Linked DNA regions of Thiorhodovibrio winogradskyi. The protein of the gene in region 1 binds, or shares a complex with, the protein of each later gene. Links are inferred from orthologs where the notes say so. Each region holds a gene or a part of one and is shown on either strand. Other genes may lie near its edges. The genes, in order: pnp and rne.

Region 1 (5,796 bases):
GATACCGGCTCGCCCGAGGTGCAGGTGGCCCTGCTCACGGCGCGCATCAAGCAGTTGACCGGGCATTTCAACGAGCACAAACATGATCACCATTCCCGCCGTGGTCTGGTTCGCATGGTCAACTCCAGACGCAAGCTGCTGGATTATTTGAAAAGAAAGGACGTCGACCGGTATCGTGCACTGATCCAAACGCTCGGCCTGCGTCGTTAATGGCGCGTCATCCTTGGTGCCGGCCCCAAGCCCCGCGAGCGCGGGCCGGCGTGCCGCGCTGGCCCGTGATTGCCGGGCCCTTGTTGCCGGGTCCTTATGGCCGATCCCTTATTGTCGAGTTGTTACCGGCATGGCAGCCGCCGGTGCGCAGTCAGCCCCCTTTCAGACCTTAACGAGGCTTTTTTCCTGTGACTCATATCATCAAGTCCTTCCAGTACGGCGATCAGACCGTCACCCTCGAAACCGGCGAAATCGCCCGTCAGGCCGATGGCGCCGTCATGGTCAATATGAATGACACCGTGGTGCTGGTCACCGTGGTGATCGACAAACGTGCGACTGTTGAAAAAGACTTTCTGCCGCTGACCGTCGATTATCAGGAAAAAACCTATGCCGCCGGGCGCATCCCAGGCGGCTTTTTTCGGCGTGAAGGTCGCCCGAGCGAGGCCGAGATTCTGACCTCGCGCCTGATCGACCGTCCTATCCGCCCATTGTTCTCCGCTGGCTTTGGTCGTGAGGTGCAAGTGATCGCCACGGTCAAATCGCTCAATCCGGCGGTCAATCCCGAGGTTCCCGCACTCATCGGTGCCTCTGCCGCGCTGGCCATCTCTGGCGCGCCCTTCAATGGACCCATCGGTGCCGCGCGCGTCGGCTACAAGAATGGGGAATACCTGCTGAATCCGGCCATGATCGGCCTGACGCCGGACAGCGATCTCGATCTGGTGGTTGCCGGCACCGAACAAGCCGTGCTGATGGTGGAGTCCGAGGCGCGCGGCCTGTCCGAGGATGTCATGCTCGGGGCTGTGCTCTTTGGTCATGAGCAGATGCAAGTTGTTATCCAGACCATCAAGGAACTGGCTGCCGAGGTCAATAAGCCACCCTTGGAGTGGACCCCGGCGGCGACCGATCCCGAGCTGGCGCAAGCGGTCGCGGCCCAGGCCGCCGATGGCCTGGGCGAGGCCTATCGCATCAAGGACAAGATGGAACGCTACCGCGCGCTCGATCAGGTGCGCAACGCCGTCTATGCCGAGTTGTGCGGAGAGGATGAAAAGTGGCCGCAGCCATTGGTCTATGCCGCGCTTGAGAAGCTCGAGAAAGCAATCGTGCGCGGGCGCATTCTGCGTGGCGAGCCGCGCATTGACGGGCGTGACACCAAGACCGTGCGGCCGATCAGTATTCGCACCGGCGTGTTGCCACGCACCCATGGCTCGGCGCTCTTCACCCGCGGCGAGACCCAGGCGCTGGTGGTGACCACCCTTGGAACCGAGCGTGATTCGCAGATTATCGACGCTCTAGATGGCGAGCGGCGCGAAGCCTTCATGCTGCACTATAATTTTCCGCCTTTCTGCGTGGGCGAGACCGGCCGGGTCGGCAGCCCCAAGCGGCGCGAGATTGGCCATGGACGTCTGGCCAAGCGCGGCGTGCTGGCGGCCATGCCCAGCATCGAGGAATTTCCCTACTCGGTGCGGGTGGTCTCGGAGATTACCGAGTCCAATGGCTCCAGCTCCATGGCCAGCGTTTGCGGCACCAGTTTGTCGCTGATGGACGCGGGCGTGCCCGTGAAAGGCTCCGTGGCTGGCGTGGCCATGGGGCTGATCAAGGAAGGAACGGACTTCGCCGTGCTGACCGACATCATGGGCGACGAGGATCATCTCGGCGACATGGACTTCAAGGTGGCCGGCACCGCCGAGGGCATCAATGCCCTGCAAATGGATATCAAGATCGAGGGCATTACCCGCGAGATCATGCAACAGGCGCTGGCCCAAGCCAAGGATGGGCGCATGCACATTCTCGGCGAGATGAACAAGGTCATTGACCACCATCGCTCCGAGATGTCCGAGCATGCGCCGCGCATCATTGAGTTCAAGATCCATCCGGAAAAAATCCGCGATGTCATCGGCAAGGGCGGCTCCACCATCCGCGCCATCACCGAGGAAACCGGAGCCACCATCGACATCAATGACGAGGGCGTGGTCAAGATTTTCTCGGTGCAGAAATCCGCCGGCGAAGAGGCGAAAAAGCGTGTCCGCCTGATTACCGCCGATGTCGAGGTCGGCAAGATCTACGAAGGCAAGGTCGCGCGTTTGATGGACTTTGGCGCCTTTGTGACCATCCTGCCGGGACGCGATGGCCTGGTGCACATCTCCCAGATCTGCGAAGAGCGGGTGCAGAGCGTCAGCGACAAGCTCTCCGAGGGCGACCATGTGCGGGTCAAGGTGCTGGAGGTCGACAAGCAGGGCCGCATTCGTCTGAGCATGAAGGCGCTGACCGACGAGGAACGCGCGGCACCGGTTGAGTAGTGGGCAGTGCTCCGGCGACTTTCCAGGTGTTTAGGGCGGCTGGTTCCGCGTTTACAGGAACCTTGAGCGCGACTCCATCTAGCCAGCAACCAGTTCGTCCGCTCTGGCGGCCCTGGCACTGGCTGCCGCTGTTGCTGGGTTTGGCCGCGCTCATCCATGGCGGTTTGTTGCTGCACGGCATGGCAGCTGGGGTAGATGTTTCCTCTGAGCGTCTTGGGGACTTGCCCCTGATGCTTTACCTGCCGCAACTGGATGCTTCATCCCAAAGCACGGCCCAACCGACAGTCGTTATCGCGCACGGCTTTGCTGGTTCACATCAGCTGATGCGCTCCTTTGCGTTGAACCTGGCGCGTAACGGCTATGTGGTGGTGAGCTTGGATTTTCCTGGTCACGGCGACCATCGGGCACCGCTTGGCGGAAATCTGGGGTCTCCGGAGCGCTTAACCTCGTTGCTCGATGCCCTGAGCGGGGCCGTTGCCTTCGCGCAAGGGCAAAATCCCAATGCGGGGCTCGCCTTGCTAGGCCACTCGATGGCTGGGGATGTGTTGGTGCGTTATGCCAGCGAGCACCCAGCGGTGTCAGCTATCGTGGCCGTCTCGCCCTATCTGTCCGAGCCTGTTGACGCGGACTTCGCACCCAATCTGCTCTTCGTCTATGGCGCCTATGAGCCCGAAATGATCCAGCAACAGGGGCGCCAGGCCATGGCGGAGGTCGCTCCCTCGGGTGCTAAAGCTGAAACTACTTACGGCGACCCCCGCGACGGCGGGGCGCGTCGTTTGGTCATTGCCAATGGAGTGGAACACATCGGCGTGCTTTTTAACGGTCAGTCTCAGCGGGAGGCGCTCGACTGGCTGGATGTGAGTTTTGGTCGCCGCGCGCCTGATCAGCCTCCCGCGCGTCCCATACTGACCGCGGGTGTGGGGTTGGGCTGGCTTTACGCCGGCCTTGGTTTACTGGCCTGGCCGCTGTCGCTGCTGTTGCCGCCGATGGCAAGTCGGCCCTTGGGCGCGGGCTTGCGTTGGCGCAAGCTGATCATTGCCGGTCTGGGTCCCGCGGTCTTGACTCCATTGTTACTTTGGCCAATGCCGAGTGACTTTTTGCCACTGCTGATCGGCGATTACCTGGCGCTGCATTTTCTCCTTTATGGCTTGGTGACATGGGGTGCCTTGGCGCTGATCGGCGCTCTGCCGGAGTGGTCAGAGGTGGCCCGGGCGTCGCGCGCAAGTACGCCAGTTGTGTTAATGATGGGTTCCGCTGTGTGGCTCATCTATGCCATAGGCGGGTTCGGCTGGCCAACAGATGCCTTTGTGGCAAGTTTTTTTCCACCACTTGAGCGTTTACCGAGCTTGATGGTGCTATTGGTTGGCAGTTTTCTATACGCAAGCGCGGATGCCTGGCTGGTGCATGGACAAATGGGCGCGCGCGGGGCGGGGCTCTTTACCAAAGTGCTGTTTCTGCTTTCTCTAGTACTCGCTGTGGCACTGAATCTAAACGAACTGTTTTTCCTGGTAATCATTGTCCCAGCGATTTTACTGCTGTTTTTTGTCTACGGCTGGCTGGGGTTTTTATCCTATCGCCGCACGTGGCAGCCTTTTCTTGGTGCGGCTGCGAGTGCCTGTGTCTTTGCACTGACGGTCACGGCGACTTTTCCTGTGGTCGCTTGAGGAAAGTAATAGAACAAACCCGGCGCTAGCAGGCGCCGGGCGCGGAAATTAATCCTCGAACTCAAAGGCCACGAGCTTGCCTTGTTCACCCTTTGTGATGCGCACGACATGGCCGCGCTTTGTCAGTGGATCAATGCTGTCAGTTGCGCCATGTACAACAAACTCAAGTTTGTCATCCGCCGCGAGCGGAATGCCGGTATAGAAACTACAGCCTCCGGCGCTGAGATTCACCAATTTGACTTCCGCCGTAGATTGGTTGCCGAGATGGGTAATGCTGGCGCTGGTTTCAGTTGAAAGGCGCATGAAGCCGCGGCGGTCGTCGTATTGCATCATGGAGCTGTCCTCTATTTCAATTCGATGCATCCAGATCGGGCGCGCGCCGATCTGGGCTAAAACAATCGTGTGACCGGTAAGTCAGACTGGCCATTGGTTGCCGATCCGAGACAATGATACCCGCAAACCAAGCCGAAGGGGCAGGGTGGCACAGGGATTGTTTTGCGCAAGGCGCCAAAGGGCGCACCCGGTCAGCCGGGGGCTGGAGCCGGGTGTTCTGTGTAGGCGGATGACTGGTCGGATGACTGGGCGGATGTTTGGACTGTCCTGCAGGGTGACTGCGGGAAAGGCTATTAGGAGGATCAGACCGCGAGATCGATCTGTTGCACAGTGCCGGGTGAACCCTTGTCGGACAGGAAGACCCCTGATGAGCGAATTTGTCCAAGCAGCGCGTTGTCCTGATCTTTCAATGCAAAGGGGCTGGTCACATTTCCGAGGTAGATAGCACCAACGCCGCGCTCACCAAGCCCGACAAGTTGATCTTCACCCTCTGCTGTTTTTGACCAAATTCGTAGATTATTATACACAATGTCGTTTTCGTCGATCCAGCCATTGCCATCATCGTCGTGCTCAGAGAGTTCAGCGAAGCCTTCGCCGGTGGTTGGGCCGAAAAGTTCCGAGCCGTTATTGATTTTGCCGTCTTGGTTGCGATCCAGCGCGAGAAAGCCGCTGTCCGGGCCGACAAAGGCGATTTGCTCGGGGCGCCCATTGGAATCGATATCGAACTCAAAGCGGGTTGTTGTTAACTCGGCGGCGTTCCCGCCAAAATTCAACACAAGGGGATCCTTGAGGACGGCATCGCCGGCGCGGATACTCACAGATTGCTCGCGCAGAAACTCGCGACTCATGTTGAGCTCGACAGAAATATCAATGGTTTGGCCGTCGGCGGTCATGACTTGTCCTTGAGCGGAGAAGCTGGTGGATTCTGACTCGTAATGACGCTCATAGGAATCGTACTCAATGCCGAAGCCGGCGCTTTCATTGCCACTGCTTTGAGGTGAGGCTGCAGTGGCCCTAGCGTGAAGGCTGTTTAACTCAGTGGCCGTGGCCTCGGCTTGGCCCCTGGCCTCTTCCATCTTTTTGGCAAAGTCTCCCGGTGGCGCCAGTTTGAGCTTTTTGCCAGTGATGGATTCAATCATCTTTGTGAGTAACGAAAGCTTAAGCTTGTCCTCATCGCTGATATCGGTCTCTTTCGTGTTACTTGACACTGCAGCAACACTTTTCTTAGGTTGCGTGGCTTGGGCGGTGAGCGATAGCTCTAGGTTATCGGCCAGGCTGGCAATGCGGGCCTG
Region 2 (6,352 bases), 750 kb from region 1 along the record:
AAATCCGGTCCACGCCGCCTTGCCCTCGGCATGATCGACCCGGACCACCCGTTCGCCACCGCGCAGCAGGTTCTTGCGCAGGGGTGCACGCACTTCGACCCGCTCACGCGGCAAGCCACCCACCAGCAAGGCCTGGTACTTTTTGCGTACCTGTCCCTCGCGCAATTGCCGATGCAGCCAGCGCAAGGTCGCGGTTTTTTTACTAATCAGCAAACAACCCGAGGTCTCGCGATCAAGCCGATGCACCAGTTCGAGCGACTGCGTCGGCCGCATGGCCCGCAGTGCTTCGATCAGTCCTAGACTCAACCCGCTACCGCCATGCACCGCGAGCCCGGCGGGTTTATCAATCAGAATCAGGCCCTCATCTTCATAGAGCACCGCATCCGACAGGCGTGCCTGCAATCCTGCCGTTGGCGCCGCCGCGGGCGCCGCCGGGTTGAGACGCAGCGGCGGCAAGCGCAGGGAGTCTCCCGCCTCGAGCCGGGTTGATGGCTTGACACGGCAACGGTTAACCCGCACTTCTCCGCTTCTTACTATGCGATAAATCAGGCTACGCGGCACACCTTTAAGGTGTGCGAGCAAAAAATTGTCGATGCGCTGCCCCTGGTGATCCGCCCCGATCTCAAGGTAGCGGACTCCGCCTGCGTCCTGGTTGACTGGACTTACTGGCGGCTCGACGGACGGCATCCGCCGGGGTTGCTTAGGTTTTTGGACGGGTTTCCGGATGGGTTTTTGTTTGCTCAATGGGTGTTTCGCTGCTATCTTGACTGATCGCTATCGAAGGATTGCGACCTGTTGGGGTCCATTCGCTGTGCCAGCCGATAAAAGTTTGCGGCACTGCTAACCTGACAGTTAATGTCGGAATTGGAGCTGGCATCCCGCCATTGTAGGCTGAAGGCCACTGTCGGATGCTCGTTATCTTCAGGGTTGCCCCTGAAGCTCGGCTCGTCCGACAGCGCGCGAGAAAACGACCGGTCAAGATCCCGTTGCGGTGAAACATCTGTTTCATTCTCCGGGTCGCCGAGATGCAGTGCTAACCAACTCGCCGCAATGACACCCGAACCAAGCAGGCTCGGGTGGTAGCAGAACAATCAGGCGCGACCCCACCGGGGGTGCGCAACCAGGATTGATCCGCGGGCTCTGGCGGAGCTTGCGGACCAAAGGATAACAACCTGCCGCGCGCAACAGTGTCGATGCATGGCCGGATCAGTGATGAGCGCGCGCGAGGCCACAAGCCGTCGCGCCGCCACCTTGCCCGGACACCATCGCCGCCAGGCCCCGCTCCCGCCCGGGGCCTGTACTGGCTTGCCACGAACAGACCCATCATGGGGTCTGTTCACAGCCGCCAGTGCGCGCTGTCCAAGAGATTTCACCAACAATGAAAAGAATGCTGATCAACGCAACTCAGCCCGAAGAGTTGCGCGTGGCCATCGTCGATGGTCAACAACTGTTCAACCTTGATATCGAGTCTCCCGGTCGCGAACAAAAAAAAGCCAATATCTACAAAGGAACCATCACCCGAGTAGAACCCAGCCTGGAGGCAGCCTTCGTTGACTACGGCAGCGAGCGCCACGGCTTCCTGCCGCTGAAAGAGATCGCTCGCGGCTATTTCGAGGGCGATCCGGCCAAGCCTGGCACCAAAAACAATATTCGCGGATTGATCCGCGAGGGCCAAGAGGTGGTGGTCCAGATCGACAAGGAAGAACGGGGCAACAAGGGCGCGGCCCTGACCACCTTTATCTCCCTTGCCGGGCGCTATCTGGTGCTGATGCCAAACAATCCGCGCGCCGGCGGCGTGTCGCGTCGCATTGAGGGCGCGGATCGCACCGAGCTGCGCGAGGCCCTGAGTCTGCTCGACATCCCCGAGGATACCGGGCTAATCGTGCGCACCGCTGGCGTGGGCAAGAACGCAGAGGAACTTCAGTGGGATCTCGACTACCTGACCCAGCTTTGGGACGCCATCAAGGCCTCCAGCGAGGAGCGCAAGGCGCCTTTCCTGATCTACCAGGAAAGCGATGTGATCATTCGCTCCATCCGCGATCATTTACGCGCGGACATTGGCGAGATCGTGGTGGATGATCCCAAAATGTACGAGAAGGCGCAGGCCTTCGTGCGCTCGGTCATGCCACACAACCTGAAGAAACTCAGGCTTTATCAGGACGAAGTCCCACTCTTCACCCGCTACCAGATCGAAAGCCAGATTGAATCCGCCTTCCAACGTGAAGTCCGCCTGCCCTCGGGCGGCTCGCTGGTCATCGACCACGGCGAGGCGCTGACCTCCATCGACATCAACTCGGCGCGCGCCACCAAGGGCGCGGACATTGAGGAAACCGCTCTCAACACCAACCTCGAAGCCGCCGACGAAATCGCCCGGCAACTGCGCCTGCGCGACCTGGGTGGGTTGTTCGTGATCGATTTTATCGACATGACGCCGGCCAAGAACCAACGCGAGGTTGAAAACCGCCTGCGCGACGCCCTCAAGCAAGACCGTGCCCGGGTGCAAACCTCGCGCATCTCGCGCTTTGGCCTGCTGGAGATGTCACGCCAGCGTCTGCGACCATCCCTTGGGGAATCGAGCCAGATTGTCTGCCCGCGCTGCAAGGGCCAGGGCACCATTCGCGGAGTCGAATCTCTCGCGCTCTCGGTGCTGCGCATCGTCGAGGAAGAGGCGATGAAGGACAGCACCGCGCGTATCCTCGCGCACCTGCCCATCCCGGTCGCGACCTATCTACTCAACGAGAAACGCCGCGCCGTTCTCACCATCGAAGACCGCCACCAGGTTGAGATTCTGCTGGTTCCCAACAAGAGCATCGAAACGCCCGAGTACCGCATTGAGCGCATTCGCAGCCAGGACGTGGTCAAATCCGGCAGCGACGATGCCGTCAGCTACGAACTCGCCGAGGATCTGACCGCCGAGGACAGCCATTCGCTAGCCACCACCAGCCGTCCCGCCGACGAGCCCGCCGTCAAGCAGCTCGCGCCCTCCATGCCGGCACCGCATCGCAGCGAGACGGCGCAAGCCGAACAGCGCCACCCGGGCGCCGCGGCCGCCGCCACCCATGAACGCAATGAGAATTTGCTCAAGCGTCTTTGGGTCACCTTCTTCTCGGCCGGTAACGACCAGACCACGCAATCTCAAGCGTCGGCATCCAAGCCCGCATCCGCGGCACCGCGCGAGGAACCCGCGCTCGCGAGCGAGAGCGCTGCGTCTCGTGGCCGTTCACCGCGCCGCGCACCGAACGGCCAGCGTCAAGATCGCCCAAGCAGCAGAGCACAGGCTGCCGCAACCACTGACATCCCAGCGGCCGTCACTGACGGCTCGTCCGACAGCAGCACTGACAGCCGACCAGGCACCGAACAGACGGGCGGCGAGTCAGCGCCAAGATCCGAGCGCTCGCGCTCCAGTCGCCGCGGCGGCCGCGGCCGCGGCAAAAGATCCGCCTCCAGCGAGGCCAACACCAATAGGCAGACGGAAGCAGGCGCAGCGCCCGAGGAACATCCCAGTGCGAATCCGGGCGTGGCGGACAGAGCCAACCACTGGAGTCCGGATCAAGGGTACGTCGGCGCACCGCGCGCGCCCGACATGGCCGCGGCGGATTCTGGCTCCCAGGGTGCTGAGGCGGACAGATCCGCCGATCAATCATCCCATGGCGATCAGAACGTCCCGCCCGACAGCGACAGCCAAGCAGGCGAGGGCGATGCGCCGCCGCGGCCGCGCTCCAGCCGCCGGCGCCGTGGCGGGCGTAACAGACGCAAGCCGAGTTCTCAGCCGGCCACGAACGGCGACGCCAAACCCGCGCAGGATGGCACAGCAGCGGCAGCGTCTGGCGCTCAGGGTACGGCGGAAACAGAAGACCCCAGAGCGGTTCCGGTGCAGGCAGAACCCCAGCCAACGGCGATTCATCAGCCGGCGCCATTCGCCGCCGAGCCGGCAATGAAAGACAGATTCCTGGAGCCATTCCCCACGAAGCCACCCTCCATGGAACGTCCCCCCATGGAAGCTTCCCGAGCGGAACCTCCACCGCTCACCAAGGCCGAGTCTCCGCCGCCCGCGTCAGAATCAAGACCACCGATGGACAACGAGTCCTCGCCTGCACAATCAGCCAGGCCTGGCACCTCGACCGAGCCATCGGCAACCGGATCCGAGCACCAGGAGCCCCGCGCTGGCGAAGCTGTTAGCAGCCCGGAACTGCTCCCAACTCAGACTCCAGTTCAGCAACCAGCTCCGTCAGCTCCGTCAGCTCCGTCAGCACAGACGCATCCTCAATCCGAGGCCCTGCCTCAGGAACGCTCGCCAGCCAAGGAGCCCGAGCGGCCATCCGCTGACAATCCGCCTGACAAGGAAACACCCTGAACATCTTCATTCGATGTTAAAGCTCTTTTTTCTCACAGCGAAGCGCTTCGCCAGCCTGGCTATCCAGAGCTTCGGCCGCCATCCGGCCATCGACGGGGGCTCGGCCTGGCTGCGACTGCGCCGCCGCCTGGTGATGATCGGGTTTCTCCCCTTTCTCGCGCTGGTACTCGCTATTCACTGGCTAGGCTTTCTGCTCGATGAGATCTTCTTTCGCGGCTACCGCAAGATACCCATCCGCGAACCTCTGTTCGTGCTGGGCGTACCGCGCAGCGGCACCACCAATCTGCATCGAGTTCTGGCGCGGGATGCGCAATTCACTACCTTCAGCACCTGGGAAAGCCTGTTCGCGCTCTCCGTGAGCGCACGCAAGTTCTGGCTTGGGCTGGCGCGACTCGACCGCTCCCTGGGCGGTTATCTGGCCCGCGCGCTGGGGTGGCTGGAACAACATGGCTTCGCCGCCATGGACGATGTTCACCCCATGACACTCAATGCACCAGAGGAAGATTATTTCGCCCTGCTACCGATTCTCTCCTGCTTTATCCTGGTCCTGCCCTTCCCCTTCCATGAGCGTCTGTGGGACATGGGTCAATTTGACCGCCGCATTCCAGTCGACGAACAGCAGGCGATACTCGCCTATTACCGCCGTTGCTTGCAGAAGCATCTCTACGTTCACGGGCCGGACAAGCGCCTGTTGTCCAAGAACGCGGCCTTCGCGCCCCTGGCCGGCGGACTCAGCCGCACCTTTACCGACGCCCGCTTTTTGATTTGTCTGCGCGAACCCGAGCGCACCCTGCCCTCGCAACTCAGCTCCATCGGGTCAGGTCTGGCATTCTTCGGCACGCCCGCGCGCAGTCCTTGGGTGCGGGATCAATTCATCGAGCAACTGCGGTTTTATTACCTGAACTTGGCGGCCCAATTGGGATCAACACCGCCCGAGCGCTGTGTCTGGGTGAGCATGAAAGCCCTGCGCGAGACGCTCGACAGCACCCTGTCCGACGCCTACCGGCAGCTGGGACTCCCGCTCTCGGATGGCTTCGCCGCCATCCTTGCGCAGGAATCAGAGGCCAGTCGGCACTACCGCAGCGGCCACAATTATGCACTCGCCCACTTTGGGCTGGATGCGGCCGAGCTTGCCCGCGCCTTTGCCGATGTCCGTGCCAACCCTCATTTGGCCGCTGTTCTCCCGCCGCCAGCAACAGACGCAGTCCCATGCTGAAATCCGACAGCGCATCCGGTCCCCTGCCATCATCAGCCGCGCAACCCCTGCGCGTGGCCATCCTCTCGGACGCCGCCCCCGAGCGCAATGGCGTCGGCGCCTATTATCGTGACCTGGCCGAGCACCTGCGCGGCGCCGGGGTGTTGGTGCGGATCATCTCCCCGCGCTATCGCAACGGACGTTGGTATGGCGGCTTCGCGGTTCCCCTGCCGGGTGACCGCACCCAGAAGTTCATGCTGCCCTCGCCGCTGATGATTCACCGGCGGCTCAAGCGCAGCAACCCCGATGCCATTGTCATCCCCACGCCCGGCCCTTACGGCATGCTCGGGCTGCTCTTTGCCAAGAGGCACAAGGCACGCATCATTGTTGGCTTCCATACCCACTTCGAGCGCCTCGCGGCCATGAATCAGGACTGGTCCGCGCGCGCGCCCGCCGCGCAGTGGTATCTCAACACTTGCAACCGCAAGCTATTTCGCGACAGCCAGTTGGTACTGGCCAATTCCCAAGAGATGGTCGAGATTGCCCGGCGCATCGGTGCCGAGCATGTCGGGCTCATGGGCACGTCCATTCCCAGACGTTTTATCGAGCAGCCACCCAAAGCCTTGCACGGTAGCCTCGAGCGGGTTCTCTTCGCCGGGCGCCTGGCACCAGAGAAAAACCTCGAAGCAGTCGTCCAGGCCGCCGCGGCGCTGCCGCGGATGCAATTTCTAGTGGCTGGCGAGGGTCCCATACGTCCCTGGCTGGAGAGCGAGGCACGGCGGCTTGAGAATATCAAGCTGCTC

The links.
Region 2: the proteins of pnp (region 1) and rne are in contact, whole or in part, in a cryo-EM structure (PDB 9QH0), measured with the Escherichia coli proteins. The link is inferred for Thiorhodovibrio winogradskyi from one-to-one orthologs.

What each region holds. Positions count from the first base shown.
Region 1 is NZ_CP121472.1:1,269,315-1,275,110, forward strand. The notes cover bases 1-2,952. They hold pnp (polyribonucleotide nucleotidyltransferase), read left to right. Parts: upstream 1-398; coding sequence 399-2,507; downstream 2,508-2,952. Other genes in these bases: rpsO (30S ribosomal protein S15), read left to right, coding at 1-210; Thiowin_RS05825 (alpha/beta hydrolase), read left to right, coding at 2,570-2,952. In the rest of the region: more of Thiowin_RS05825, read left to right, coding at 2,953-4,171; Thiowin_RS05830 (PilZ domain-containing protein), read right to left, coding at 4,220-4,504; Thiowin_RS05835 (hypothetical protein), read right to left, coding at 4,807-5,796. UniProt on the Escherichia coli protein: Involved in mRNA degradation. Catalyzes the phosphorolysis of single-stranded polyribonucleotides processively in the 3'- to 5'-direction. Also involved, along with RNase II, in tRNA processing.
Region 2 is NZ_CP121472.1:2,013,094-2,019,445, reverse strand. The notes cover bases 1,047-4,554. They hold rne (ribonuclease E), read left to right. Parts: upstream 1,047-1,378; coding sequence 1,379-4,354; downstream 4,355-4,554. Other genes in these bases: Thiowin_RS09000 (sulfotransferase), read left to right, coding at 4,368-4,554. Outside these bases: Thiowin_RS09010 (RluA family pseudouridine synthase), read right to left, coding at 1-687; more of Thiowin_RS09000, read left to right, coding at 4,555-5,570; Thiowin_RS08995 (glycosyltransferase), read left to right, coding at 5,564-6,352. UniProt on the Escherichia coli protein: Endoribonuclease that plays a central role in RNA processing and decay. Required for the maturation of 5S and 16S rRNAs and the majority of tRNAs. Also involved in the degradation of most mRNAs.